3 regions of the Pseudomonas sp. NPDC078416 genome follow, and region 2 is predicted to be linked to each of the others. Evidence: predicted binding sites of a transcription regulator. Region 2 holds the regulator's gene; each other region holds the start of a gene.
The links. The regulator FliA, encoded in region 2, starts transcription of late flagellar genes. The targets are predictions, from matches to a motif close to CTAAAGTTTNNNNNNNNNNNGCCGNTAA.
Positions count from the first base shown of each region.

Region 1 (10,026 bases), on a different contig from region 2:
GGCCGGGATGCGCGCCAGGCAATACGGCACAGGTTCGCCGTCGACCATCAGAATGCGCTTGTCGCCGTCCTTGATGGCGGGCAGATAGGCCTGCGCCATGATCTGCTCATGGCCGTGCTTGGTCAGGGTTTCCAGAATCACCGACAGGTTCGGATCGCCGACGCGGTGGCGGAAGATCGATGCGCCGCCCATGCCGTCCAGCGGCTTGAGAATGACGTCGCCGTGCTTCGCGGCGAATTCGCGAATGATGTCCGCGCGACGGCTGACCAGCGTGGGCGGTGTGCATTGCGGGAACAGTGTGGCGAACAGCTTCTCGTTGCAGTCACGCAGGCTTTGCGGCTTGTTGACCACCAGCACGCCGGCGCGCTCGGCTTGTTCGAGCAGATAGGTGGAGTAGACGAACTCCATGTCGAACGGGGGATCCTTGCGCATCAGGATCACGTCGAGGTCGTCCAGACCGCTGTCGACTTCGGCTTCCAGCTCGAACCAGTGGGCCGGGTCGGCGAAGACTTTCAGCGGTTTCATGCGGGCGCGGGCCTGGCCGGCGTCCTGATACAGGTCGTGCTGCTCCATATAGAACAATGACCAGCCGCGGGCTTGCGCTGCCAGGAGCATGGCCAGCGAGCTGTCCTTTTTATAGGAGATGCGCTCGATAGGGTCCATGACGATTCCCAGGCGGATGCTCATGGGTAATATCCTCTGATCGGTAATGGCCACGACAGGCCGAAAATAGGCGTCAGGGTGGCGCCGCGCCGGCTTTGGGTCAAGGGGCAAGGCTTTATGGATTGACCGTGGAGAGTGTGCTAAAAAGGCTCGGCATCCGGTGTCACGCCAGCTGTCTCTGGCGCCTCCCGATGACCCCGACCCAAAACCAGATGCCCGGCAGAAGGCAACCCATCTGATTCGCCGCGGCGATGGTAGAGCAGATATGGAACAGCATTCAGCCCCATTGAAAGTGATGGTCATCGACGACTCCCGGACGATTCGTCGCACCGCCGAGACGCTGCTGAAGAACGTCGGCTGTGACGTGATCACCGCCATCGACGGCTTCGACGCACTGGCCAAGATTGCCGACAATCATCCCAGAATCATCTTCGTCGACATCATGATGCCCAGGCTCGACGGGTATCAGACGTGCGCGTTGATCAAGAACAACCGTGCGTTCAAATCCACGCCGGTGATCATGCTGTCCTCAAGGGACGGGCTGTTCGACAAGGCCAAGGGGCGCATCGTCGGTTCCGATCAGTTTTTGACCAAACCGTTCAGCAAGGAAGAACTGCTCAGTGCGATCAAGGCCCATGTGCCCGGGTTCGTTGCAGTCGAACAACAACTATCTTGATGCCGACCCCCTCGTGCGGGACGGCTGTTTCTATGGGGAAGCACCATGGCTCGAATTCTGATCGTCGATGACTCGCCGACCGAAATGTACAAGCTGACCGGCATGCTGGAGAAGCACGGCCATCAGGTCCTCAAGGCCGAGAACGGTGCCGATGGCGTGGCCCTTGCCCGTCAGGAGAAGCCCGATGCCGTGTTGATGGACATCGTCATGCCGGGCCTCAACGGTTTTCAGGCGACCCGTCAGCTGACCAAAGACGCTGACACCAGCATGATCCCCGTGATCATGATCACCACCAAGGATCAGGAAACCGACAAGGTCTGGGGCAAACGCCAGGGCGCGCGGGATTACCTGACCAAGCCGGTGGACGAAGAAACCCTGATGAAAACCCTGAACGCGGTGCTCGCGGGCTGACCCCCGGCTGACGCTCATGGCTCAGTCACAAACCGCCTTCCAGCTGCTGCTCGATATCGACCAGCGCTGCCGCTCTCTAGCTGCCGGCCTGCCGCTGCAGGAAACCCGACAGCAGGGTTGGGGCGGCATTGGCTTTCGCATGGGCGAGCGCCATTACGTGGCACCCATGGGCGAGATCGACGAAATCCTCCACGAGCCGCGCTGCGCGGTGTTGCCGGGCGCCAAGGCGTGGGTCCGTGGCATCGCCAATCTGCGCGGGCGCTTGTTGCCGATCATTGACCTGTGCGCATTCTTCGGCCACGAGCTCTCGCCCCTGCGCAAACAGCGTCGCGTGCTGGTGATCGACTTTCAGGGTGTGTTTGTCGGCTTGCTCATCGACGAGGTGCTGGGCATGCAGCATTTCAGCGAGCGCAGTCTGATCCTGGAACCGGGGCACGACAGTGAGGCCCGCATTGCGCCTTACCTGCAAGGACGTTTTGTGCGCGAGCAGGCCTGGCAGGTGTTCAGTCCGAGAGCACTGGTCCAGTCGCCGGACTTCATGGACGTAGCGCTCTGATGCCCGCCGGTATTGCCGGGTCAGCGTGCTATATCTTTCCCAGGACCACGCGCGCGCGCACACGCTTGGCACTTACCATTGCTCCAGTCCCTGTAGGAGCCGGCTTGCTGGCGAATGCGGTGGTCCAGTTGCAGATGCGTTGCCTGACACGTCGTGTTCGCCAGCAAGCCGGCTCCTACAGTAGGGGGTGCATGTTCCAATCATCATGTTCCCGGCGACCCTCCCTAAATCGAACATCAGGCGGAGCCCTGAGCAATGAGTAATACCGGCAAGTCACTGGAAGGCGCGCGTAGTCGATCGCAGATCGTCGTGCTGTTCATCTGCCTCATCGTTTTCATCATGCTGCTGTTCGTCAACTTCGCGTACCTCAGCACGCAGTCCAACTACGACAAACAATACATCGGCCACGCCGGCGAGCTGCGCGTGCTGTCCCAGCGCATCGCCAAGAACGCCACGGAAGCGGCGGCGGGCAAGGCAGCGGCGTTCAAGCTGCTGGCCGACGCGCGCAACGACTTCGACACGCGCTGGCAGTATTTGAAGAAAGGTGACAAGAACACCGGCCTGCCTGCTGCGCCCGCTGCGGTGGGCGATGAGCTGAAAGCCGTGCAGACCGACTGGGAAAACCTGCGCAAAAGCACCGACGTGATTCTGGCCCGGGAGCAGACCGTGCTCTCGCTGCACCAGGTCGCGGCGACCCTCGCCGAGACCATCCCGCAATTGCAGATCGAATCGGAAAAGGTCGTCGACATCCTGCTGCAAACCCGTGCGCCGGCGGCTCAGGTGGCGCTTGCGCAACGGCAGTCTCTGCTGGCCGAGCGGATATTGGGCGCAGTCAACACGGTTTTATCGGGCGACGAAACGGCGGTTCAGGCAGCGGACGCTTTCGGTCGCGATGCCAGCCAGTTCGGGCGCGTGCTAAATGGCATGCTCGAAGGCAACGCCACCCTGAAGATCGCTCAGGTCGAAGACCGCGATGCGCGCGCGCGGCTGGCCGAGATCGCCGAGCTGTTCCAGTTTGTGTCCGGGTCGGTCGACGAAATTCTCGAAACTTCCCCGGAGCTGCTGGAAGTTCGCGAAGCGGCAGGCAGTATCTTCAACCTCTCGCAGACGCTTCTCGACGAAGCTTCGGTGCTGGCCAACAGTTTCGAGCACATGGCCGGTGGCCGCGCGGCGTACAGCTATGGCGGGTACATCCTGGGCCTGCTGGCGCTGGCGTCGATCATCCTGATTGGCCTGGTGATGGTGCGCGAAACCAACCGGCAACTGCGCGAAACCGCCGAGAAGAATGAGCGCAACCAGAACGCGATCATGCGCCTGCTCGACGAGATCGAGGACCTGGCGGACGGCGACCTTACCGTGGCCGCTTCGGTCACCGAGGATTTCACCGGCGCGATTGCCGATTCGATCAACTACTCCATCGATCAGCTGCGCGAGTTGGTGTCGACCATCAACCTCACCGCCGAGCAAGTGTTCGGCGCCGTGAAAGACACACAGACAACCGCCACGCAATTGGCCGCCGCGTCCGAGCATCAGGCGTTGCAGATCGCAGCGGCGTCCAACGCCATCAATGACATGGCGACCTCCATCGATCAGGTGTCGGCCAATGCGTCCGAGTCTGTGACGGTGGCCGAGCGGTCCGTGACCATTGCCAACAAGGGCAACGAGGTGGTGCATAACACGATCACCGGCATGGACAACATTCGCGAGCAGATTCAGGACACGTCAAAACGCATCAAGCGCCTCGGCGAGTCTTCCCAGGAGATTGGCGATATCGTTAGCCTGATCGATGACATTGCCGACCAGACCAACATTCTTGCGCTCAACGCTGCGATCCAGGCCTCCATGGCCGGCGATGCCGGGCGCGGCTTTGCGGTGGTGGCCGATGAAGTGCAGCGGCTGGCCGAGCGCTCCTCGTCGGCGACCAAGCAGATCGAAACGCTGGTGCGTGCCATTCAGAACGACACCAACGAAGCGGTGATCTCCATGGAGCAGACCACGGCGGAAGTGGTGCGCGGTGCACGGCTGGCGCAGGATGCCGGTGTCGCGCTCGAAGAAATCGAAGGCGTGTCGAAGATCCTCGCCGCGCTGGTTGAAAGCATCACCAATGCAGCGCAGCAGCAGGCGGCATTGGGTCAGCAGATTTCCTCGACCATGATGGTCATTCAGCAGACCACCACGCAGACCACGTCGGGCACGGCGGCGACCGCCCGGAGCATGGGCAATCTGGCGAAGATGGCCAGCGAGATGCGCCGCTCGGTGTCCGGCTTCACGCTGCCGGCCTCGCGGCACTGATGGCCGGTTTGATGGCTGTTTTGAAAGCCCGTTTGATAGCGCCGTTAATGCACCCGTTAATGCAAATAAAGCAGGGTCAAAGCACAGGCAACCGGAGTCACCATGGCTGACCGTCACGATTACGTGGCCCTGGAGTGGGTCAAAGGCGAAATAGCCGAAACCCTCACACACGCCCGGCAGGCGCTGGACACCTTCGTCGCCCAGCCCCACGACGCCGCGGCGATGGACGAGTGCCTCGAGCTCATCCATCAGGTTCACGGCAGCCTGCAGATGATCGAGTTCTACGGCGCCGCGCTGTTCGCCGAGGAAATCGAACAGCTGGCGCTGGCGCTGAAAGAGGGCCACGTTGCCCAGGAAAGCGAAGCCATTCAGCTGCTGAATCTGGCGATGACCCAACTGCCGGTCTATCTGGAGCGTGTGCATTCCGCTCGCCGTGATCTGCCGCTGGTGGTGCTGCCGCTGCTCAATGATCTGCGCAGCGCCCGGGGCGAAAGCCTGCTGTCCGAGACCAGTCTCTTCTCGCCGCAATTGCTGTCCATCCCGGCCCTGGATGCCGACGCACTGGCCGAGCGCGACAGCCCCGAACTGCCCGCGAAGCTGCGCAAGCTGCGGCAGACGCTGCAAACCGCGCTGGTTGGGCTGCTTCGCGATCAGGACGTGCAGACCCAACTCGGTTACATGGGCAAAGTGTTCGCGCGGCTTGAAGTGTTGTGCGAGGACGCGCCGCTCGAACCGCTGTGGCGCATCGCGTCCGCGCTGGTCGAAACCATGGTCAGCGGCAACTTCACCAACAGCCCGGCGCTGCGCAGCCTGTTCAAGGACGCCGACAAAGAACTCAAACGTCTGCTGGATCAAGGCATCGAAGGCATCAATCAGCCTGCGCCCGACGAACTCCTGAAAAGCCTGTTGTTTTACATCGCCAAGTCCGACAGCGAGGCGCAGAAGATGACGGACTTGAAGGACCAGTATGCGCTGGCCGATGCGCTGCCCCACAGCGCGTTGGTCGCTGAAGAACGTGCGCGCATGGCCGGACCGGATCGCGATGCCATGCGCTCGGTAATCATCGCCCTGTGCGATGAGCTGGTGCGCACCAAGGAGCGGCTGGACGTCTTCGTGCGCGGCGATCGCCAGCACGTCAGTGAGCTGAGTGCGCTGCTGCCGCCACTGCGCCAGATTGCCGATACCCTGGCGGTGCTGGGTTTTGGGCAGCCGCGCAAAGTCATCATCGATCAGATGACCGTGGTGCAGGGCATGGCCCAGGGGCAACGCGCACCCGACGATGCCACGTTGATGGACGTCGCCGGAGCGCTGCTCTATGTCGAATCGACCCTGGCGGGCATGGCCGGAACCGTCAACCAGAGCAGCCCGGAAGAGAGCCGTCTGCCCACAACGGACCTCAGCCAGATCCACCAACTGGTCATCAAGGAAGCGCGCATCGTCCTGCAGCAGGCCAAGGACGTGATCGACGACTACGTCGACGGCGAGCTGGATCGCGCCCGTCTGCTGCCGCTGTCGGAGCAATTGGTTCAGGTGCGCGGCGCACTGGCGATGATTCCGCTGGCGCGGGCATCCGGCCTGCTGGCGGCCTGTAACGACTACATCACCGAGCGCTTGCTGGTCGACACCGAAACCCCGGCTGTTTCGCAGCTCGATCATTTGGCCGACGTGATCATCGGCGTCGAGTATTACCTCGAACGCATGGCCGAAGACCCGGAAGCGCCAGGTGAGCACGTGCTGGATCTGGCTCAGGAAAGTCTCGCCCGGCTCGGTTACTCGCCGGTCCCCGACGCGCTGGACGTGCCGGTGCTCGAAGAAGTCATCAGCGAAGAAGAGCTGCAAGACCTGCATGACCGTCAGGCCCTGGTCAGCCCAAGCCAGACCATCGCCGAGGTGTTGGCCAGCCCGCTGTCGGCGGTCAACCCGCCGGCGCGCAATATGCCGGCCAGCCTGTTGCCGCCGCCGAAGGGCGAGCAGGCGATCGATGACGAGCTGCGCGAAGTCTTCCTCGAAGAAACCGACGAGATGCTCGAAGCACTGCGCGAGTACGTGCCGCGCTGGATTGCCGATCCCGGCAATCTCTCGGCGCTGGGCGAGATTCGTCGTGCGTTTCACACGCTCAAGGGCAGCGGCCGGATGGTGCGCGCGCTGATTCTGGGCGAGCTGGCGTGGTCGGTGGAGAACCTGCTGAATCGCGTACTGGAGCACAGTGTCGAGCCGGACGCGCGGGTCCAGCAGTTGCTCACGGATGTACAGGCCTTGCTGCCGGACGTGATTCGCGATTTCGCCGAAGACGTTCAGCGCCAGCGTGACGATGTTGACCAACTGGCCGCCCAGGCCCACGCGCTGGCCCAGGGCGAAGCGGGTGACGTCGGGCCGACGCATCGGCTGGAGGATGAAGAGGGTTTCGATCCGCAGTTGTTGGAGATTTTTCGTCAGGAAGCCCACACCCACCTGAACACGGTGGGCCGCTACCTCGACGCTGCGCAGGACACTGACGCGCCGGTGTTCAGCAACGATTTGCTGCGCGCGCTGCACACCCTCAAAGGCAGCGCGTACATGGCCGGGGTCTTGCCGATCGCCGAGCTGGCGAGCCCGCTGGATCAATTGGTGCGCGAGTTCAAGACCAACCTGATCGCGGTCGGCCAGGACGAAATCGACCTGCTGCGTGCTGCCGAACCCTTGTTTCATCAGGGCCTGGCTCAGCTGAATGTCGACCCGCTGATGCCCATCGAAGGCGCCGCCGCACTGATTCAACAGGCTCAGGAGCTGCTCGACGCGCGGCTGGCCGATGCGTTGAGCGACGACAGCAATGGCCTGCGCACGCGGCGCAATCCGCAACTGATCGCCAGCTTTCTGGCTGAGGGCATGGACATCCTGCTGGACGCCGACAACTTGCTCAAAGACTGGCGCCAGCACCCCGGCCATCGCCAGGAATTGAATGCGCTGCTCGACGAACTGACCATGCTCGGCCACGGCGCGCACGTAGCCGACCTGCCTCAGGTTGATGAGCTTTGCGAAGCGCTGCTCGACCTGTATGGCGCGGTGGAGGAGAGCAGCCTTGCCGTCAGCGAACGGTTTTTCGACGAGGCCGAAAAGGCCCACGAAGCGCTGATCAACATGCTCGATCAGGTCGCCGCCGGACAGGAAGTTCAGCCGTGCCCCGAGCGTGTAAGCGCCTTGCGCGACCTGCTGGCCGAAGCGCTGGACCCCGGCGCCATGGGCGTTATCAAACGTGATGGCGGTGGGGCGACCAGTATCACGAACATGGAGGAGATTACCGAACATCTCGCTCAACCCGCCCAGCCTGCCCGCGATGATTTCGATCAGGAAATCGTCGAGATCTTCCTCGAAGAGGCGGTGGATATTCTCGACATCGCCGGCCCTGCATTGCAGCGCTGGCTCGACGACCCGGAAAACCCGCTGCCGCTGTCATCGTTGCAACGTGACCTGCACACCCTCAAAGGTGGCGCGCGCATGGCCGAAATCGGCCCGGTGGGCGACCTCGGTCACGAGCTGGAATCGCTCTACGAAGGCCTGATCGACCGACGTTGCGGTTATTCGCCGCAACTGGCCGAGTTGCTGGTGCACAGCCACGATCACCTGTCGCTGATGCTTGAGCAGTTGCAGCACCGCTCGGCCTTGACCAGTCCCGCGCCGCTGATCGAGAAAATTCGCGAGTTTCGTCAGCGCAACTGCTACCTGCTGCCCAATGACGGCCAGACGCGCAACGTCAGCGCGATGATTCACTCGCTGGACGAGCGCGATCCGGAACTGCTGGAAATCTTCCTCGAAGAAGCCGACGACATCATCGAAAGCAGCAGCGCGGCGCTGGTGCGCTGGCAAGCCGATCCCCACAATATGCTGGAAGTCGAAAACCTGCTGCGCGATCTGCACACGCTCAAGGGCGGCGCGCGCATGGTGGAGATCGCACCAATCGGCGATCTGGCCCACGAGCTGGAATCGCTGTACGAAGGGTTGTCGACGGGTGCGCTGAAGAACAGCGCGCTGCTCAACGGCCTGCTGCAGAGCGGCCATGACATGCTCGCCGACATGGTCGATGCCGTTCGCGGTTACGAGCCGTTGCCCAACCCGGCGCTGTTGATCGAGAGCATCGGTCACTACACCGCGTCCGGGACCGCCCGCGAACCTGTCGAAAAACCTCAGGAGGTGCCGGCTCCGCTGCCCGCGCCTGTTGTTGATTCGGCGGCCGCTCAGGCCGAGGCCGACGGCGAGCGTACCGGCCCGGAGATGATCAAGGTCCCGGCCGAGCAACTGGAAGACCTGGCGAATCTGGCGGGAGAAACTTCGATATTCCGGGGCCGGGTCGAGCAGCAGGTCAGCGACGCTCAGGTCACCCTGGTCGAAATGGAAACCACCATCGAGCGGATGCGCGATCAACTGCGCCGACTCGACATCGAAACCCAGGGCCGCATTCTCAGCCGCGACCATCACGTCGATCGGCGTGGTTATGAAGCATTCGACCCGCTGGAAATGGACCGTCATTCGCAGCTGCAGCAGTTGTCCCGCGCGCTGTTCGAGTCCGCGTCCGACCTGATGGACCTCAAGGAAACCCTCGACACCCGCGCCCATGAGGCCGAAACCCTGCTGCTGCAACAGGCGCGGGTGAACACCGAGCTTCAGGAAAGCCTGATGCGTACGCGCATGGTGCCGTTCGAGCGCATGGTGCCGCGTCTGCGCCGGATCGTCCGTCAGGTGTCGGGCGAGCTGAACAAGAAGGTCAAGTTCGACGTCATCAACGCCGAAGGCGAGATGGACCGCAACGTGCTTGAACGCATGGTGGCGCCGCTGGAGCACATGCTGCGCAATGCCGTCGATCATGGCCTGGAGAGCGTCGAGGAACGCCTGGCCGCCGGCAAGTCCGAGTGGGGGCATATCACGCTGAGTCTGGCCCATGAAGGTGGCGACATCGTCATCGAGATGCGCGACGACGGCGCCGGTGTCGACTTCGAGGCCGTGCGGCGCAAGGCGATCAAGCGCGGCATGATCAGCCCGGACGCGGAGCTGAGCGAACACGACATTCTGCAGTTCATTCTGCGCGCAGGCTTTTCCACCGCCGAGACCATCACCCAGATTTCCGGGCGCGGTGTCGGCATGGACGTGGTGTATGCCGAGGTCAAGGACCTGGGCGGTTCGATGGTCATTGATTCCAAAGCAGGAGAGGGCGCGCGTTTCCGTGTCCGTTTGCCGTTCTCGGTGTCGGTCAATCGCGCGCTGATGGTGCAGTGCGGCGAAGAACAGTACGCCGTGCCGCTGAACAGCATCGAGGGCATCGTGCGCGTGATGCCGAGCGAGCTGGAGACGTGTTATCAGTCCGTGCCGCCGCGCTATGAGTACAGCGGGCGGACCTACGAATTGCGATATCTGGGCGAGCTGCTCAATAACGGTCATCCGCCGAAACTGGGCGGCC
Region 1 covers NZ_JBNNGV010000025.1:10,879-20,904, reverse strand. Annotated here, with positions in the region: gene gshB (glutathione synthase) at 1-687, opposite strand, end outside; gene pilG (twitching motility response regulator PilG) at 929-1,339, shown strand; gene pilH (twitching motility response regulator PilH) at 1,385-1,750, shown strand; gene ACQKEN_RS19375 (chemotaxis protein CheW) at 1,767-2,306, shown strand; gene ACQKEN_RS19370 (methyl-accepting chemotaxis protein) at 2,562-4,598, shown strand; gene ACQKEN_RS19365 (Hpt domain-containing protein) at 4,701-10,026, shown strand, end outside.
Region 1: the regulator FliA is predicted to act here: its motif matches at 2,482-2,509, upstream of ACQKEN_RS19370 (methyl-accepting chemotaxis protein).

Region 2 (10,026 bases):
GTCTTCATGACCGCGGTCTGCAGGTCAGCGGTGACCACGTCCAGGTTGGAGACGGCCTTGGACATGGCTTCGTCGGCGCTGTTGGCGCCCAGACGCACGAGGCGGTTACGCACCAGCACCAGTTCGCCGACCATGTTCATGATTTCGTCCAGCCGCGCGGTGTCGACACGCACGGTGGTTTCCGCTTCGGTCGGCGGCTTTTCACTGGCCGCCGGAGCAGCAGCGCGGGCCGGGGCTGGAGCAGAAGCAGGAGCCGCTTTGGCCGGGGCCGCCGCAGCAGGCGCTGCTTTGGCCGGTTCGGCTTTGGCGGCGGGCTCAGGCTTATTGGCCGGTGCAGCAGGTGCTGCGGCAGGTGCTGCGGCAGCCACCGCAGGTTCAAACTTGCCTTTGCCGTGCAACTGATCGAGCAAGTCTTCGAATTCGTTATCGGTGATTTCGTCCGAGGCAGCGGCTTTCGACGGGGCGGCGGGCGCAACCGGCGCGGCAGGTGCAGCGGCAGCAGGAGCAGCAGGTGCAGCAGCGCCAACGGCCTCCGGCGAGAAAGAGCCTTTGCCGTGCAACTGATCCAGCAGCGACTCGAATTCGTCGTCTGTGATTTCGTCACTGGCCGGTGCGGCAGACGGCGTCGCAGCGGCCGGCGGCGTTACAGCGGCAGGCGGTTGCACAGCATCGACGGCGAACTGGCCTTTGCCATGCAGCTGATCGAGGAGTGATTCGAATTCGGCGTCGGTGATTTCATCGCTGGCCGCGGTGCCGGCCGGTGCAGCGGAAACCGCGGCCGCCGGTGCTGCGGCGACGGGTGCCGGTGCAGCAGCAACAGGCGCAGGCGCCCCTGCCGCTTGCGCCTTGACGGCGTTCAGCGAATCCAGAAGCTGTTCGAATTCAAGGTCTGTGATGTCTTCGGACGGTGCTTCAGCGACCGGTTCTTCAACTACCGGTGCCGCCGCAATTTCTTCTGCCGATGCCGGCTCAGCCAGGCGAGACAGCGCGGCCAGCAATTCAGGCGTGGCCGGGGTGACGCTGGAACGCTCGCGCACCTGACCGAACATGCTGTTGACGGTGTCGAGTGCTTCAAGCACCACGTCCATGAGCTCCGAGTCGACGCGGCGTTCACCCTTGCGCAGGATGTCGAACACGTTCTCGGCGATGTGACAGCATTCAACCAGCTCGTTGAGCTGGAGGAAGCCGGCGCCCCCTTTTACAGTGTGAAAACCGCGAAAAATTGCATTGAGCAGGTCCGCATCGTCCGGCCGGCTTTCCAGCTCGACCAACTGCTCTGACAACAGCTCGAGAATCTCGCCGGCCTCTACCAGAAAATCCTGAAGGATTTCTTCATCGGCGCCGAAGCTCATTGGGGGGTGCTCCTAAAATTAACCGTCAAACCGATCCGGAGGCTGCACTGACGGCCTGCGCGCCTTGCTTTCGTCGAAGCATTGGCGCGCGGGTCCAGCAGCCACTTTCACAGAAAACCTGAAGTCCGAATAAGAATGACCGAATCAGAATCCGAGGCTGGATAGCAGATCGTCAACATCATCCTGTCCGGATACAACGTCTTCACGTTTATCGGCATGAATCTGCGGACCTTCACCCTTGGAGTGAAGTTTTTCTTGTTCTTTTTGCTGACGGAACACTTCCTGGTCGTGCTCGATGCCCGCGAAGCGGTCCACCTGGCTCGCCATGAGCACCAGCTTGAGCAGGTTGCGCTCGACTTCCGTGACCAGTGTGGTCACGCGCTTGATCACTTGACCGGTGAGGTCCTGGTAATCCTGCGCCAGCAGAATGTCGTTGAGATGCGCAGAGACCTCGGTGGTCTCCTTCTCGCTGCGGGTCAGGAACACATCGACACGGCGGGCCAGATCACGAAACTCTTCGGCGCTGATCTCGCGGCGCATGAAGCGTCCCCAATCGGCGCTCAACGACTTGGCATCATCAGTGAGCCCGTGCATCAGCGGCGTGCTCAGCTCCACCAGGTCCATGGTCCGGTTGGCCGCGTTTTCGGTCAGCCTGACCACGTACGACAGCCGTTCGGTGGCGTCGGTGATCTGGGAGACCTCCTCGGCCTGCGGCATGTTCGGGTCGATCTGGAAGTTGACGATCGCGCTGTGCAGCTCGCGCGTCAGTTTGCCGACTTCCTGATACAGGCCGCGGTCGCGGGTCTGGTTAAGCTCATGGATCAGTTGCACAGCGTCGCCGAACTTGCCTTTTTCAAGGCTCGCGACCAGCTCTTGTGCGTGTTTCTTCAGGGTTGACTCAAAGTCACCCATTGTCGAATCTTTGGAATCCATAGCGCCCTCGCAGCGGACATCAGCTATTGACGCGCTCGAATATCTTTTCGATTTTCTCTTTGAGCACTTGCGCAGTGAACGGCTTCACCACGTAGCCGTTCACACCGGCCTGAGCGGCTTCGATGATCTGCTCGCGCTTGGCTTCGGCAGTGACCATCAGCACCGGCAGGCTGCGCAGACGCTCGTCGGCACGTACCTGACGCAACAGGTCAATGCCGGACATGCCCGGCATGTTCCAGTCGGTGACGAGGAAGTCAAAGGCGCCGCTTTGCAGCATCGGCAATGCGGTGAGTCCGTCATCTGCTTCGGCCGTGTTGGTGAACCCAAGGTCACGCAACAGGTTTTTTATGATCCGCCGCATCGTTGAGAAGTCATCAACGATGAGGATTTTCATGTTCTTGTCCAATTCGACCTCCAAGCAGTCTTTAACGCGTTCAGCACCTGAACGCGCGTTCAATCAATACCGGCTCCGAACAGAAAGAGGGATTGAAATCGACCGGGACGAGCGCAGCGAAACCGGATCATCTACGACCCGGTTCGACCGACTCCTGCCGTGTCTCTTCTGCTTCCCGCTCAACGTCTTGCACAGCCGGTCTTACAAGCAAAACACGCAGGCCTCTCGGCCTGCGCCTGATTCATGAACGTGCGCGCCACTCGCCAAGACGACCGCGCAACCGCGCCGCGCATTGGCTGTGCAACTGGCTGACCCGCGACTCGCTGACACCCAGGACCTCACCGATTTCCTTGAGGTTCAGCTCTTCGTCGTAGTACAGCGACAGCACCAGGCGTTCACGTTCGGGCAAGTTGGCAATGGCCTCGGCCAGCGCAGCCTGAAAGCGCTCGTCTTCCAGATCCCGCGACGGTTCGAGGGACTGGCTCGCGCCGTCCTCGTGCAGCCCTTCGTGTTCGCCGTCCTGCAACAGGTCGTCGAAACTGAACAGGCGGCTGCCCAGGGTATCGTTCAAAATCCCGTAGTAATCGTCGAGACTCATTTCAAGTTCGGCAGCAACCTCGTGATCTTTAGCGTCACGGCCGGTTTTTGCTTCGATTGATCGAATCGCGTCACTGACCATGCGCGTGTTGCGGTGAACCGAGCGCGGTGCCCAGTCCCCCTTGCGCACTTCGTCGAGCATTGCGCCACGGATACGAATACCCGCGTACGTCTCGAAGCTGGCCCCTTTGGTGGAGTCGTATTTGGTCGAGACTTCGAGCAAGCCAATCATGCCCGCCTGGATCAAGTCCTCGACCTGCACGCTGGCCGGCAGACGCGCCAGCAAGTGGTAGGCGATTCGTTTGACCAGCGGGGCATAACGCTCGATCAGCTCATACTGGGAGTCTTTGGACGATTTGCTGTACATGCGATAGCCACTTGCTGTCATGAGACGGGCCCTGCGCTGGTGTGATGCACGAGGCGTTCTACGAAAAATTCCAGGTGACCGCGCGGGTTCGCCGGCAGCGGCCAGGTGTCGACTTTCTGCGCGATGGCCTTGAACGCCAGGGCACATTTGGAACGCGGAAACGCTTCGTACACGGCGCGCTGTTTCTGCACGGCCTTGCGTACGCATTCGTCGTACGGCACGGCGCCCACATACTGCAGGGCCACGTCGAGAAAACGGTCGGTGACTTTGGTCAGCTTGGCGAAGAGGTTGCGCCCTTCCTGCGGGCTCTGGGCCATGTTGGCCAGGACGCGGAAGCGGTTCATGCCGTAATCGCGGTTGAGCAATTTGATCAGGGCGTAGGCGTCGGTGATCGACGTGGGCTCGTCGCACACCACCAGCAGCACTTCCTGGGCGGCGCGGACAAAGCTCACCACCGACTCGCCGATGCCGGCGGCGGTATCGATGACCAGCACATCGAGGTTGTCGCCGATGTCACTGAACGCCTGAATCAGCCCGGCATGCTGCGCCGGGGTCAGGTGGACCATGCTCTGGGTGCCCGATGCCGCCGGCACGATGCGCACACCGCCCGGTCCCTGCAGCAGGACATCGCGCAGCTCGCACCGCCCTTCGATGACGTCAGCCAGGGTGCGTTTGGGGGTCAGACCCAACAATACGTCGACGTTGGCCAGACCCAGATCGGCGTCCAGCAACATGACGCGACGTCCCAGCTCGGCCAGTGCCAGTGAAAGATTCACTGAAACGTTGGTCTTGCCTACGCCACCTTTGCCACCGGTCACCGCGATAACCTGTACGGGATGCATGCTGCCCATGTTAATTGTTTACCTTGTCTTGCTTAGACCTAAGCCACATGTCGGGCTGCACGTTCAGTGCCTGAACAATGCCTGGCAGACCATCGATGCAGGAAAATTCCACTGTCATTTTCTCTACCTAGCCCGCGCGCTTGCCGGTGCTGTGATAAAGATCCGCAAACATATCCGCCATCGCTTCCTCGCTAGGCTCCTCCTGCATCTGCACGCTGACAGCCCGGCTCACCAATTGGTGCCGACGCGGCAAATGCAGATCATCCGGTATCCGTGGGCCATCGGTGAGATAGGCCACAGGCAGTTCGTGTGTCACGGCCAGACTGAGCACTTCGCCCAGGCTGGCCGTTTCGTCGAGCTTGGTCAGGATGCACCCGGCCAGGCCGCAACGTTTGTAACTGTGGTAGGCCGCTGACAGCACCTGCTTCTGGCTGGTTGTCGCCAGCACCAGGTAGTTGCGCGCCTTGATGCCACGTCCGGCGAGGGTTTCCAGTTGCAGACGCAGTGCCGGATCGCTGGCTTGCAGGCCGGCGGTGTCGATCAACACCACGCGCTTGCGCAGCAGCGGCTCCAGCGCCTGTGCCAGGGACTGGCCCGGGTCGACGTGGGTGACCGGTACATTGAGGATCCGGCCCAGCGTCTTCAGCTGTTCCTGGGCGCCAATGCGGAAACTGTCCATGCTCACCAGCGCGATATTTTGCGCGCCGTATTTCAACACATATCGGGCCGCCAGTTTAGCCAGCGTGGTGGTTTTGCCCATGCCGGCAGGACCGACCATGGCAATCACACCGCCCTCTTCCAGTGGCTCGACGTCCGGCGTGGCAATCATGCGGGCCAGATGGGCCAGCAGCATGCGCCAGGTGTGGGCCTGATCGCCGGATTCCGGGACCATCGCCAGCAGATCGCGGGACAGCGGGCCGGAGAGGCCAACACGTTGCAGACGGCGCCACAGATTGGCCTGCTGCGGACGGCTGCCTTGCAGTTGATTCCAGGCCAGCGAGCCCAGCTGGACTTCCAGCAGTTCGCGCAGGCCGTTCAATTCGGAGCGCATCGCTTCGTAGGCGCGGTCGCCAACAGCAGGCTCGGCGTTGCGTTCTGCACGCTCGGCGGCCACAGCGGCGTGGATCGACGGGCGGAACGGTTCTTCCAGCGTTGGCTCGATCTGCTTGCTGTCATCCATCGCCAGGCCAACGAACAACTGGCGATTGGCGACAGTGTCCAGCTCGCTGCGGTGGGTCAGCTCAGCCTGAGCGGTGACGATGCGCGACTGGGTCTTGCGCAGCTCTTCTTCGAGTTCGATGTTCGGCACACGCGGGGCCAGCGCAGACAGCTTGTAATCCAGGGCGGCGGTCAGTTCCACGCCGCCGGCGATCCGCCGGTTCCCGATGATGGCGGCTTCAGCGCCCAGCTCATCGCGAACCAGTTTCATGGCTTGTCGCATATCGGCGGCGAAAAAACGCTTAACTTGCATGACTCACTACCTCAGCCGTTAGGCCCGACAGTCGCTACGATGGTGACTTGCTTATTGTCAGGAATTTCCTGGTAAGCCAAAACATGCATATTCGGTACAGCCAACCGTCCAAAGCGGGACAACATGGCGCGAACCGGACCTGCGACCAACAAAATAACCGGCTGCCCCTGCATCTCCTGACGCTGCGCCGCTTCGATCAACGAGCGCTGAAGTTTCTCAGCCATGCTCGGTTCGAGGAGAACGCCTTCTTCCTGACCCTGACCTGCCTTCTGCAGACTATTTAGCAATATCTGTTCCAACCTTGGCTCAAGGGTGATCACAGGCAGCTCCGGCTCAATGCCGACAATGCTTTGGACGATTGCGCGGGACAATCCGACCCGTACGGCAGCCACCAGCGCGGCAGTATCTTGACTACGCGCAGCGTTGTTGGCGATGGCTTCGGCGATGGAGCGGATATCGCGAACCGGCACCTGTTCGGCGAGCAGCGCCTGCAGCACCTTCAGCAGGGCCGACAGCGACAGCACGCCCGGGACCAGTTCTTCCGCCAGTTTTGGCGATCCCTTGGCCAGCAGGGTCATCAATTGCTGGACTTCCTCGTGGCCGATCAGTTCATGAGAGTGCTTGTAGAGAATCTGGTTCAAGTGGGTCGCCACCACGGTGCTGGCGTCTACCACGGTGTACCCGAGGGATTGCGCCTGGGCGCGCTGGCTGATTTCGATCCACACGGCCTCCAGACCAAACGCCGGGTCTTTGGCAGTGATGCCGTTGAGGCTGCCAAATACCTGGCCGGGGTTGATGGCCAGTTCGCGGTCGGGGTAGATCTCGGCTTCGGCCAGAGTCACGCCCATCAGCGTCAGGCGGTAGGCGCTGGGCGCAAGGTCGAGGTTGTCGCGGATGTGCACGGTCGGCATGAGGAAGCCCAACTCCTGGGAGAGCTTCTTGCGCACGCCCTTGATCCGCGCCAGCAGTTGACCACCCTGGTTGCGGTCCACCAGCGGAATCAGGCGGTAGCCCACTTCCAGGCCGATCATGTCGATCGGAGTGACGTCGTCCCAGCCCAGTTCCTTGGATTCCTGTGCGCGGGTCGGCGATGGCAGCAGCTCTTGCTGACGCTTGACCTCCTGCACGGCGGCCAGCTTGACCTGGGTCTGTTTCTTCCACAGCAGGTAGGCGCCACCGGCAGCCACCAGACCGAGGCTGATGAAGGAGAAGTGCGGCATGCCCGGGACCAGGCCCATGACAATCATGATCCCGGCCGATACCGCGAGCGCCTTGTGGGAGGCAAACATCTGGCGGCCCACCAGTTTGCCCATTTCTTCCGAACCGGACGCACGGGTCACCATGATCGCGGCCGCGGTGGACAGCAGCAGTGATGGCAATTGCGCCACCAAACCGTCACCGATGGTCAATAGCGCGTAGACCTTGGCGGCGTCGCCAAAGCTCATGCTGTGCTGCAGGACCCCGACCAGTACGCCGCCGATGAGGTTGATGAAGAGGATCAGCAGGCCGGCGATGGCGTCACCGCGGACGAACTTGCTGGCACCGTCCATGGAGCCGTAGAACTCGGCTTCCTGGGCGACTTCAAGGCGACGGCGTTTGGCTTCGGGCTGGTCGATGAGGCCGGCGTTGAGGTCGGCGTCGATGGCCATTTGTTTGCCGGGCATGGCGTCGAGGGTGAAACGCGCGCTCACCTCGGAGATGCGGCCGGCACCTTTGGTTACCACGACGAAGTTGATGATCATGAGGATAGCGAAGACGACGACACCGACGACGTAGTTGCCGCCGATGACGACTTCACCGAACGCCTGGATGACTTTACCGGCGGCGGCATGGCCGTCCTGGCCGTGGAGCATGACGACGCGGGTGGAGGCGACGTTGAGGGCCAGTCGCAACAGGGTGGCGACGAGGAGGATGGTCGGGAAGACGGAGAAGTCGAGGGGCCGCAGGGCGTAGATACAGACGAGCAGGACGACGATGGACAGGGCGATGTTGAAGGTGAAGAAGACGTCCAGAAGGAACGGCGGCATGGGCAGCATCATCATGGCGAGCATGACGAGGAGCAGCAGCGGTACGCCGAGCTGGCCACGGCCCAGGCCGATCAATCCGGTTCTGGCGTGGGAGATTATCTGAGAGCGTTCCACTGATGGGCACCTGCGCGTTAAATCAATCTTTTGACGCCGAAGCGTTGTATCGGGGTTATTGCAAGAAGGGGTCCAACATTTGGGATTGGGTGAAAATATCAGAGTGCCAGCATTCAGAATTGTGGCTGGCGACAGAAATGCAGTGTCTGGTCTATTGATGGAATCTGCCTGGGGGCAGATGTTTCGCCTTCGGCGAGTTACTTGGAAAAGCACCCCAAGTAACCAAGGGTGCCTGCTCCTGGCTAGGTCCCTCCTCCGTCGGGATTCCCTCACTCCGACGACGCTCCGTGGGCCCGCGCCGAACGGACATCCATGTCCTGACGGCGCTCTCGCCGCATCCCTGCGGCTCGGCTCACTGCGCGTCGTCTGCGTTCGGCCTGCACCCAAGTCGCGATTTGTGGTGTCTGGAATTTTTGCGCATGAAGATCAAGATCAAAAGCAGGTCAAAACCTTCCCGGCTAAAGCCGGTCCCACTGACTGCACGCGGTGCCCTTGTAGGACTGGCTTTAGCCGTGAAGAGGCCTGTGTGACCAGCACCCATTTCACTGAATGCACGCGCTGCTTTTTGTGGGACCGGCTTTAGCCGGGAAGGCGTCAGGTGCGACACTGCAAATCTGGCATCGCGCCTAAGGCCTGTGGCTGATCGTTCCCACGCTCTGCGTGGGAATGCCGACCTCGACGCTCCGCGTCCTCCGACCGAACGGGAGACGCTCATTGGCCAGTGCGTTCAGATCACTTTCACGGCGCGCCCAATGAACTGAATCGGCCCGGTAGGCTTGCCGGTCGGGGAGCCGTTGGGGTTTTCGAGGGTGAGTTCGAAGAGTTGGTTGGGCTGCAACGGTGGCAGTTTGCTCACCGGTACGGAGAGGGTCTGGCCGGGTTTGACCAGGCCCAGGGACACAGGCCCCTGCCAGCCGTCAGCCTTGGTCCAGAACTGGAGGGCCTTGTCGGTGGGGACTGGGGTGGCGCCCAGGGGTATCAGCTGGATTTCTTCAGGGTTGTTGGCCTGAATGACCCAGCCGGGGGCCTGGTTTTGTGGGGCGACCAGCACCACCAGATACGTCGTGGGGTTCACCGGGGCGGTTTGGGTCAACAGCAGCGAGCCCAGCAACAGGGTCGCAACCAGTCCTGCGCCGGCCAATCCGCGCCACAGTGGCAGGAGATCCCACCATGAGTGCGACTTCCCGGCCGCAGCCTTGACGGGAGTCCGGCGGTCGTGGCTGCTGACGCTGCGTTCGATCCGTCCCCACAGCCGCGGACTTGGGGTCTGTGGCTCGGCGAGTTCGGTCAACGCCAGCAGGCGCCCTTCCCAAGCGTCCACTGCTGCGCGCAAAGCGGCGTCCGTGGCGAGGCGGTTCTGGACGTCGAGTCGTTGCTCGGCCGGCAGTGTGCCCAACACGTACTCGCTGGCCAGTACGTCCATTTCATCGGCGCTGTCGTTTGACGGATAGCCTGTCATCCCATGCACTCCCGCAATGCCACCAGACTGCGTTTGATCCAGGCTTTCACCGTGCCCAGCGGCGCGCCCACTTTCTGCGAGATCTCCGCGTGCGAGTAGCCGTCGACGTACGCATGAAGAATGCAGTGGCGCCGCGCCGGTTCCAGTTGCTCCAGGCACCCGTAGATACGCCCCGAGCGGGCGCTGTATTCAAAACGGTCGACTTCGGTCGCAACGTCCATTGCAGCCTCGGCCAGCACCGCGTTTTCGCTCTGCTCGCTCACCTGGACTGTCTGCGCGTTGTCACGCATGAAATTCAGCGCCAAGTGCCGCGTCACGCTGAAGATCCAGCCACGGGCGGTGCCTCGCGCCGGATCGTAACTGCCGGCGCGGGTCCAGATTTTAATGAAGGCGTCGTGCACGATGTCCTCGGCCAGTGCGTCGCCGCGGACGATCCGCTTGGCGACGCCAAGCAGACGTGCGCTTTCCTG
Region 2 covers NZ_JBNNGV010000004.1:3,190-13,215, reverse strand. Annotated here, with positions in the region: gene ACQKEN_RS06820 (chemotaxis protein CheA) at 1-1,352, opposite strand, end outside; gene ACQKEN_RS06815 (protein phosphatase CheZ) at 1,497-2,285, opposite strand; gene ACQKEN_RS06810 (chemotaxis response regulator CheY) at 2,305-2,679, opposite strand; gene fliA (RNA polymerase sigma factor FliA) at 2,921-3,664, opposite strand; gene fleN (flagellar synthesis regulator FleN) at 3,661-4,494, opposite strand; gene flhF (flagellar biosynthesis protein FlhF) at 4,613-5,956, opposite strand; gene flhA (flagellar biosynthesis protein FlhA) at 5,968-8,097, opposite strand; gene ACQKEN_RS06785 (anti-sigma factor) at 8,825-9,556, opposite strand; gene ACQKEN_RS06780 (sigma-70 family RNA polymerase sigma factor) at 9,553-10,026, opposite strand, start outside.

Region 3 (10,026 bases), on a different contig from region 2:
CCCACACTGGCGCGGTGAAGAGTCCTACACGCGGGCGTGATGAGGTTCGCATTTTGATCGAACAGGCTTGGTTTGGAGGGGGTTGGAGCGGGGCGGGAGGCGTTGCGGGACTGGATCAGGGCGCCTATTTGATGGGCGCGTTATGGGGGGAGGCGATGGCAGCGGATGTCGGCAACCGGCCAGCACGCCCCGAAGCGCGCCGGCCGGTCACCACCAACGATCAGAAATCGTCGTCTTTGTCGAAGCGTCGCGCTTCGCGCTGCAGTTGATAGACAAAACGCTCGACCTGACGCTGCACCAATCCACTCATGTTGTGGAAGCGCACACCGGCGAACGTGGTGTTGATCCTTTCTTCGAAGTGCAGATAGCGCAGTTCCACCGGCGTGGTCATGTTGCCGAAGGGCAGGGAGGCGATGAATCGCTCATAGACCTGACCCAGTTGCATGCGCTCGGAGATATCGCCCTCGAAGCGCAGCTTGCAGCCAGTGGCGGAGACATCCAGCAATTTGCCGCGCAACGGGAATTTGAGCCGGTCGCCGCCGATCTCGACATCAATCAGGGACGCCAGCTTCAGCGCCGCGCGAAACGCGTTGCGGCGCTGGTGATAGACGACTTCCTGGGGCAGAGGGCCGCGATAGCTGCGCGGCTCTTCGATCACCGTCATTTGGGCTTTGCTTTCCCACGCGATGCGCACGCCGTCGTGAAAGCCTTCGACCCGGAAGGGTTCACCGCTGGCAAGGAAACGCTCACCGTCTCGGGGGATCATCTCGTCGAAGATCATTTCGTTGGTGTCGCGGTTGACGTCGATCACGTAGCTCTGAAACCGCTGGCTGCGTTCGTGAAACGTGATGATCAACGGGTCATGACTTTCCATCAGCAGCCGCAGATTGGCGGCGATTTCCAACGGGGTGGTCAGTACCTTCGGGGGCTGCGGAACATCTTCCGCGCTTGAGGCATTCACGGTCTATCCATCTCCAGGCAAATAACGGCAGCGTGCAGCGTGCGGCATATTGCCACCACGTTGCGCACCTTGATACAAGAACTTACGCCTGGCTGAGCGGACGTGGCCTGGCCTTGCCCGACGTCGAACCGCGGCTGTCATACAGCGTCGGGGTATCGCCGCCGTTGAGAATTCTCAACTGCTGTGCCGTGGTGAGTTGCTGGAGCTGGATGAGGCTGCCGTTCTGTTCATTGGCCGCCTGGCATTCACTCATCAGTGCACTGAGTTCATCGCCTGCGTTCAACAAGGCTTCACCCACTGACGAATGTTTCGCCACTTCTTCGAGTCCCGCACGATTGGCGGGCAGACCCAGGCTGGTCATCAGCTGGGTACGTCGGCGTCCATGCTGCTCGAGCACGATCACCAGCGCCTGTTTCTGCGCCAGGATGTGTTCCATCTCGACCATATTGCGCCCGTGAAGCGCCACTGACTCGGCCTTCAGGATGTCCAGCAGATGCCGGGTTGGCGCAATGTCGTCCGTGATCAGTTGAAGCAATGTAGTGTCTTGCATCGCATGCCCTGGTGTTTAAGCGTCCAGAAGCCCCTGCGCAGACCTGGGGCTAGCGCTGGGCTTCGAAGTTAAGCAGTTTGCTTGCAACACGATTGCTGTCGACCTTATAGCTGCCGTCGGCGATGGCCTGCTTCAACTCAGCCACACGGGCGCTGTTGACTGCGGGCTGATCACGCAACGAATCACTGATCTTCTGCAACTGTTGAGCTTCGCTGCTCAAATGTACTGCCTCACCGCTACCGGGCACGCTCGAGGTGCCGCTGACCGCTGCCGTAGCTTCGGTTTTGCCGGCTTCCTTGGTGCTGGCCGTACGTGTTGTACCGCCAACGGTAGTGGAGCTGTTCAAACGATTGAAGTCGATGACCATGATTGAAAAACCTCTGGGTTCTAGGACGCTTGCCTTGGTTTCGGCCAGACCCGGAATAACTTTAGGGCCCGTGCGAAAACAGTCTCGAATGGACTTCGCACGGAGCACTGGGGTTCCGAGTGTAGGAAAAGCGCAAGCGCAGCGCCAGAGGTCTTACCTTCACATGTCAGTTACATAGCGACCTCAACTTGCCCGGGCGCAACGATGTTGGCCTTGATCACCCGTTGGGAGTTGAGGTTCTTCACCCGTATTTGCTCGTTGAAACCGCCGTCGGAGAGTGCTTCGCCCGGCATCCGCACGCTCATCGAACCGCTGCGTGCACTGATCACCACTTGATCGCCCTTGTGAACCATTTGCGGTTGATCGAGGTGGACGGGCGTCAGAATCTGGTCGATGACCGTTGGTCGGACGACTTTCTGCCCGACTGCCTGATCGAGTGAATCCAGGAAGCCTTGCCCCAGCAGGCTCACGTCACGTTCGCGCAGTGCCACGTCGTTTTCAGTCACGATCGCGTCACGCTTCATGGGTCGCACGCCCGTGACCACATTGCGGTAAAGATGGACCTGGGCCGGCACAAACACCGTCCACGGGGACGTGCCTTCGCAGCGTATCTTTACGGTGACGCGGCCGATGGGCTGGGCCGGGCTTTCCAGTGAGGCTGTCAAATCCTTGTCGCACAGCGGCATGCGCATGCGCGGATCCAGTTGCTTGACCTCGATCTCGTAACGGCCGGCGGTTTGGTTGGTCGCCATGTAGTCTTCAACTGTGAATTCAAGAAAGCCCTGGGTCACGCCGATAAGTGTTTCAGGCAGGGTCATGTTGTCCGCGCGGCTCAGGCTGGCGGCACACAACAGACACAGCGCGACCACCACGCAGAAAAAGCTGCGGGTTGCGGGTGCGGGGCGTCGGGATACTGTCGTTTGTGTGTTCATGATGTGTAAATAGCAAGGGCCGTGCCGCTTACCGATCCGGTAGCGCAATTGGTCGTTTTGGGAGGAGTGGTGCATGGCTGGTGTGATGGATTCAGTAAACCAGCGCACTCAACTGGTCGGGCAGAACCGCCTTGAACTGTTGCTGTTCCGGTTGGACGGCAAGCAGTTGTATGGGATCAACGTGTTCAAGGTAAAAGAGGTGCTTCAATGCCCGAAACTTACCCACATGCCCAAATCCAGTCCGATTGTGCGCGGTGTGGCAAGTATTCGTGGCGGGACCATCCCGATCCTCGATCTGGCGTTGGCGACCGGTGGCAAGCCGCTGGCTGACATTACCAATTCATTCGTGATCATCACGGAATACAACACCAAGATTCAGGGCTTCCTGGTGCATGCGGTGGAACGCATCGTCAACATGAACTGGGAAGACATTCATCCGCCACCCAAGGGCACGGGTCGCGACCACTACCTGACGGCAGTGACGCGTCTGGACAACCAGTTGGTGGAGATCATCGACGTCGAGAAGATCCTCGCCGAGGTGGCGCCGGTCTCCGAGAACATCTCGGTCGGCGTGGTCACGGCGGAGGTGCAGCACAAGGCGCTGTCGTTGCGTGTGCTGACGGTCGATGATTCCTCGGTGGCGCGCAAACAGGTGACGCGTTGCCTGCAAACCGTCGGCGTGGAAGTCACGGCGTTGAATGACGGTCGTCAGGCACTGGATTTCCTGCGCAAACTGGTGGATGAAGGCAAGAAGCCGGAAGAAGAATTCCTGATGATGATTTCCGACATTGAAATGCCGGAGATGGATGGCTATACCCTCACTGCGGAGATTCGCAGCGACCCGCGCATGCAGAAGTTGCACATTGTGTTGCACACGTCGTTGTCCGGCGTGTTCAACCAGGCGATGGTCAAGAAGGTCGGCGCTGATGATTTCCTGGCCAAGTTCCGGCCGGACGATCTGGCGGCGAGGGTAGTAGATCGTATCAAGGCGGCAGATATCAGCTGAGGAGGGGTTTTCCTCCTTGCTGTTCACATGATTTGAGAGGCGGCATGTCTACAGGTAATTTGGATTTTGATCAGTTCCGGGTATTCCTGGAAAAAGCCTGTGGCATTTTGCTGGGTGAAAATAAGCAGTATCTGGTCTCCAGCCGCCTCAACAAGTTGATGGAACAACAGTCCATCAAGTCGTTGGGTGAGCTGATTCAGCGTATCCAGACCCAGCCGCGCAGTGGTTTGCGCGAGCAGGTGGTCGATGCGATGACCACCAACGAAACGTTATGGTTTCGCGACACGTATCCCTTCGAGGTGATGAAGAACAAGGTGTTGCCCGAGGCGATCAAGGCCAGCCCTAACCAGCGTTTGCGCATCTGGTCGGCGGCGTGTTCGTCAGGTCAGGAACCGTATTCGCTGTCGATGACAATCGATGAGTTCGAGCGCAGTAACCCGGGGCAGTTGAAGTCCGGGGCGCAGATTGTGGCGACGGATTTGTCGGGTTTGATGTTGAACAATTGCAAGACGGGTGAGTACGACAGTCTGGCCATCGGCCGGGGTCTGTCGCCGGATCGTCTGCAGCGTTTCTTCGATCAGAAGACGCCAGGGCGCTGGACGGTGAAGGCGCCGATCAAGAGCCGTGTGGAGTTCCGTTCGTTCAATCTGTTGGACAGTTATGCGGCGTTGGGCAAGTTCGATATCGTGTTCTGTCGCAATGTGCTGATTTATTTTTCGGCGGAGGTGAAGAAGGATATTTTGTTGCGTATTCATTCGACGTTGAAGCCTGGGGGGTATTTGTTCCTTGGGGCGTCGGAGGCGTTGAACGGGTTACCGGATCATTATCAGATGGTGCAGTGCAGTCCCGGGATTATTTATCAGGCCAAGTGATTGGCTCCGGTTTTGTTTTAGAACCCGCTTAGGCGGGTTTTTGTTTTGTGTTGGCGCTTGGATTTTTGGCAGCGGGTTGATTGTATTGGCGCTGAGTTTGGTCTGCCTAATGGCAGACATTTCGCCTTCGGCGAGTTACTTGGAAAAGTCGAAAGTCGCACCATCCCCAAGTAACCAAGGGTGCCTGCTCCTGGTTGGGCTCCTCCTTCGTCGGAGTACCCTCACTCCGGTCTCGCTCCGTGGGCCCGCGCCGAACGGGCATCCATGCCCTGACGGCGCTCTCGCCGCATCCATGCGGCTCGGCCCACTGCGCGAGACCTACGTTCAGCCTGCACCCAAGTCGCGATTGGCGGTGACTGAGCCTTTTGTGTATGAAAATCAAAAGCGCTTTAAAGCAGATCAAAAGCTGATCTGAAGCACATCTAAAGCAGATCAAGGGCTTCCCGGCTAAAGCCGGTCCTACTGTCAGAGCCGGTCCCGCTGGGTGAGCGCGATTTCACTGTAGGAGCCGGCTTGCTGGCGAATGCAATGTGTCAGTCGATACATGCATACCTGACCCACCGCGTTCGCCAGCAAGCCGGCTCCTACAGAAAAAATGCGTTCTGTCAGGCGCGACGATGACCGATCAAAGATCGTTGAAGCAGCGCGTCCTCAGTGGGACCGGCTTTAGCCGGGAAGCCTTTGATCTGCTCTTGATCTTCATGCACAGCCAGCCCAGACGACGAAAATCGCGACTTGGGTGCAGGCCGAACGCAGACGATGTGGAGTGGGTCGAGCCGCATGGATGCGGCGAGAGCGCCGTCAGGACATGGATGTCCGTTCGGCGCGGGCCCACGGAGCATCGTCGGAGTGAGGGAATCCCGACGGAGGAGGGACCCAACCGAGAGCAGGCACTTTTGGTTACATCTAGTGCTTTTTAAAAGTAACTCGCCGAAGGCGAAACGGTCTGCCCCCCAGGCAGACGCTGTTGATCTGGATCTTCCAAGCTGAGGCTGATGCTGACGCGTAATACGGCAAAAAAACGGCACCTGCCTTGCCGCTTTCCGCCCATCGAGCGGAAATCCCTTGCCGCTTTTCTGTCATCCCCCTGCACCAACACCCCTGCAGCCCTCGTAAAACGGCACTTCCAGCAAGTGGCACGCACCTTGCTATAACTCCTGCACGTACATCTGGTCAGCCCTCAAAGGTCCCGACATGAGCATCAGTTTTGAAAACGCCCTCGGCATCCACGAAAAAGCACTCAACTTCCGCGCTCAGCGTGCCGAAGTGCTGGCCAACAACATCACCAACGCCGACACCCCCAACTACAAGGCGCGTGACCTGGACTTCTCCAAAGTCCTGGCCGCCGAAAGCGACAAAAGCAAAAACGGCCACTTCGCCCTCGACATGACCAACAACCGTCACATCGAAGCCGAAGGCATGAGCGATGGCGAAGCCAGCCTGCTCTACCGCACCCCGTCGCAGCCGTCGCTGGACCAGAACACCGTCGACTCCCAAGTCGAAAACGCCAACTACGCCGAAAACGCCATCGGTTTTCAGGCCAGCTTCACCTTGCTCAACAGCAAATTCAAAGGGCTGGTTGCAGCCCTGCGCGGAGAGTAATCCATGTCCCTGTCCAGTGTTTTCAATATTGCCGGTAGCGGCATGAGTGCCCAGAACACCCGCCTCAACACCGTGGCCAGCAACATCGCCAACGCCGAAACCGTGTCCTCCAGCCTGGACAAGACCTATCGCGCCCGGCATCCGGTGTTCGCCACCGTCTTCCAGGGTCAGGAGTCCGGCGGCAGCGCATCGCTGTTCGAAGACCAGGGTCAGGCCGGCACCGGCGTGCAGGTTTCCGGCATCGTCGAAGACGCTTCCAACCTGGAGGCACGTTACGAGCCAAATCACCCGTCAGCGGACAAGAACGGCTACGTGTATTACCCGAACGTCAACGTCGTCAACGAGATGGCCGACATGATCTCGGCCAGCCGTTCGTTCCAGACCAATGCGGAAATCATGAACACCGCGAAAACAATGATGCAGAAGGTCCTGACCCTCGGTCAGTGATAAAGGGCGAAATCCATGACGGTCTCAAGCACAGACGCTACCTCGACGTTCCTCAAAGGGCTGCAAAGCACGACCTCCGGAACCACAGGCACCAGCACCAAATCCAGCACCAGCAGCCTCACCGGCTCAAGTTCCCTGGGCAAGGATTCATTCCTGCAGTTGCTGGTCACGCAAATGCAGAATCAGAACCCGCTCGATCCTCAGGACAACAGCGAGTTCGTGGCGCAGCTGGCTCAGTTCAGCAGCCTGGAAACCATGCAGAACCTGAGCACCTCGGTCGACTCGATCAGCACCATGTATCAGTCGTCCCAGGCGTTGCAGGCTTCCTCGCTGGTCGGCCGCTCGGTGACCGTGGACGCAGGTTCCACCTACGTTGACACCAGCAAGGCCATGACCGGATCGGTGGTGCTGCCATCGTCCAGCACCGACACCACGGTGAAGATCTACGACAGCACCGGTACCAACGTCGTGCGCACCATCGACCTGGGTACTCAGGCGGCCGGCACTACATCCTTTAGCTGGGATGGCAAAGATGACAGCGGCACAGCGCTGGCAGCGGGCAATTACAGCTTCGTCGCCAACGGCAGCCTCAACGGCACCGCCACTACGTTGAGCACCTATCTGCCGGCGACAGTCAACAGCGTGACCATGGGCACAACGGGCTCTGACATGACGTTGAACCTGGCCGGCGGCACCCAGGTGGCACTGGCAAAAATCAAGCAAATCGGAATTTAGAGCCGACTAGACGGCGCAGGAGTTAATCATGTCTTTCAATGTTGGTCTTAGTGGGCTCTACGCCGCAAACAAAAGTCTCGACGTCACCGGCAACAACATTGCCAACGTCGCGACCACCGGTTTCAAATCTTCCCGTGCGGAATTTGCTGACCAGTACGCCCAATCGATTCGCGGCACCTCTGGCGGCACCAACACCGGCAGCGGCGTCACCACCGCCGCGGTTTCGCAGCAGTTCACCCAAGGCACGCTGAACACCGGTACCGGCCGCAGCCTGGACCTGGCGATCAACGGCAACGGCTTCTTCAAGCTGAGCAACAACGGCGAGCAGCTCTATACCCGTGCCGGTGCATTTCACACTGACTCCGCTGGCTACATCGTCAACGAAGCGGGCAACAATCTGCAGGGCTACAGCGTTGACGGTCAGGGCAATGTCGCCACGGGCGTGTTGAGCAACCTGCGTGTCGATTCGTCGAACCTGGCGCCGAAAAGCACCAGCTTGATCACCGTCGCCTCCAACCTGAACTCCTCGTCGACGGTTCCGACGGTTGCGACGTTCTCGCCGTCCGACACCAACAGCTACACCACCACCTACAGCACGCCGCTGTATGACAGTCAGGGTAACGAACACACCCTCGACCAGTATTTTTCGAAGACGGGCACCAATACCTGGACGATGTACAGCCTGGTCGATGGCCGCAGCATCAGCGATCCAAACTCCACCACCGCTGACGCGACCGCAGTGACCTTCGATTCGTCGGGTAGCTTGATTACCAGCGGTACCGGCGCCCCTGATACCACCAATTCGCCCAACGTGAGCGTGGGTGCGGGCGGTGTCTTCTCCATCAACAACTGGGTGCCGGCCGCCAAGACCACCGTTGGCAGCACCACCACCTGGGCGAGCAATGGCGCGGCCGCGAATGCGGGCGGGATCAAGCTCAACATGCTGGCGACCACCCAGACCAACGCGGTGTCGGGTGCAATCACCAAGACCCAGGACGGTTACGCCACCGGCCAGATCACGGCGATGAACATCGACGCCACCGGCAACATGTTCGCGACCTACACCAACGGTCAGTCCAAGGTCATCGGTCAAGTGTCGCTGACCAACTTCGCCAACGTTCAGGGCCTGTCCCCGGCGGGCGGCACCAACTGGCGCGAATCGGCTTCGTCGGGCATCCCGGTCACGGGCGCGCCGCAGTCGGGTACGCTGGGTTACTTGACCGGGCAGGCGCTGGAAGAATCCAACGTCGACCTGACCGGTGAACTGGTCAACCTGATCAAGGCGCAAAGCAACTACCAGGCAAACGCCAAGACCATTTCGACGCAGAGCACCATCATGCAGACCATCATTCAGATGACCTGATAACGGTCGCTGGACACGGTCAACGAAGCCCCTCTCCGAGGGGCTTTTTTTATGCCTTTTTTTTGACTGAAATATCGAGAGCCGTCCCACTCTACAACTGGAAACTTCCTACTTTCGTCTTTGCGAGAATCAAGTTCGCTGACAAATAAATGCCATTGAGCGGCGCCGTTTACGCGGTCCGTTCGATTGCATTCCTTTGCCCGCGATCTCGATGCATTGACGAGCGTGTCGTTGAACAACGACTCAGGGAGTGTTCATGTCATTCAACACAGCGGTTTCAGGTTTGCATGCGGCGCACAAGCGCATGGAAGTGGCCGGCAACAACATCGCCAACGTCCACACCTCAGGTTTTAAATCCTCACGCGCCGAATTCTCGGCGGTCTATTCCTCTTCCATGCTCGGCGGCAGCCGGACGGCCTCGGGTGACGGGGTGCAAGTGGCCAACGTTTCGCAGAACTTTGCGCCCGGCGGCGTCATCACCAGCGAGGGCAGGGCGCTCGACATGCGCATTCAGGGCAACGGTTTCTTTGTCATGAGTGACGCCGGTTCCATCAGTTACGGCAGGTCAGGGGCCTTCATCAAGGATGCGCAGAATTTTGTCGTCGACTCCCACGGCAGCCGCTTGCAAGGCTATGGGGTGACAGACGATGGAGAGGTGATCAGCGGCGTGCGCACGGATCTGAAGATTGACGCGGCCGACATGTCGCCCAAGGCCACCGGGAAGATGGAGCAGACCCTCAACCTGAATGCGGCGTCGGCGTCACTTGGGACTATTCCGAGGTTCGACCCCGGCGACCCGACCACCTATACCCGCGTGTCGGGGCGGATGATTCAGGACGCCGGCGTTCCGCCGCAGGATCACGAGCTCAAGCAGTACTTCGTCAAGACCGAAGACAACAACTGGACGTCGTACATGCTCATCGACGGCGTCAATCCGCTGGACCCGACCAGCACCGCGACGCTGGAGATCGGCCTGCAAGTGTCTGCGGCCGGCAAGCTTTCACTCACCGGCTCTACGGCAGCGGTGAAGATGATCTCCGACACCGAGTTGTCCCTGCAGCAATGGCGACCTGCGGTCAACGTCAACGGCGCCTGGACCGCCAGCCCCGCGCCGTCTCCAGGGCCGATCTCACTGCCGTTGCTGGACGGCGGTCTGCCGGTGCTCGACCCGGCCGATCCGCTTATGCCACG
Region 3 covers NZ_JBNNGV010000024.1:14,501-24,526, reverse strand. Annotated here, with positions in the region: gene ACQKEN_RS19075 (flagellar brake protein) at 221-961, opposite strand; gene ACQKEN_RS19070 (flagella synthesis protein FlgN) at 1,044-1,511, opposite strand; gene flgM (flagellar biosynthesis anti-sigma factor FlgM) at 1,561-1,878, opposite strand; gene flgA (flagellar basal body P-ring formation chaperone FlgA) at 2,049-2,810, opposite strand; gene ACQKEN_RS19055 (chemotaxis protein CheV) at 2,884-3,816, shown strand; gene cheR (protein-glutamate O-methyltransferase CheR) at 3,861-4,688, shown strand; gene flgB (flagellar basal body rod protein FlgB) at 5,883-6,290, shown strand; gene flgC (flagellar basal body rod protein FlgC) at 6,294-6,737, shown strand; gene ACQKEN_RS19035 (flagellar hook assembly protein FlgD) at 6,753-7,472, shown strand; gene flgE (flagellar hook protein FlgE) at 7,501-8,835, shown strand; gene ACQKEN_RS19025 (flagellar hook protein FlgE) at 9,092-10,026, shown strand, end outside.
Region 3: the regulator FliA is predicted to act here: its motif matches at 1,916-1,943, upstream of flgM (flagellar biosynthesis anti-sigma factor FlgM).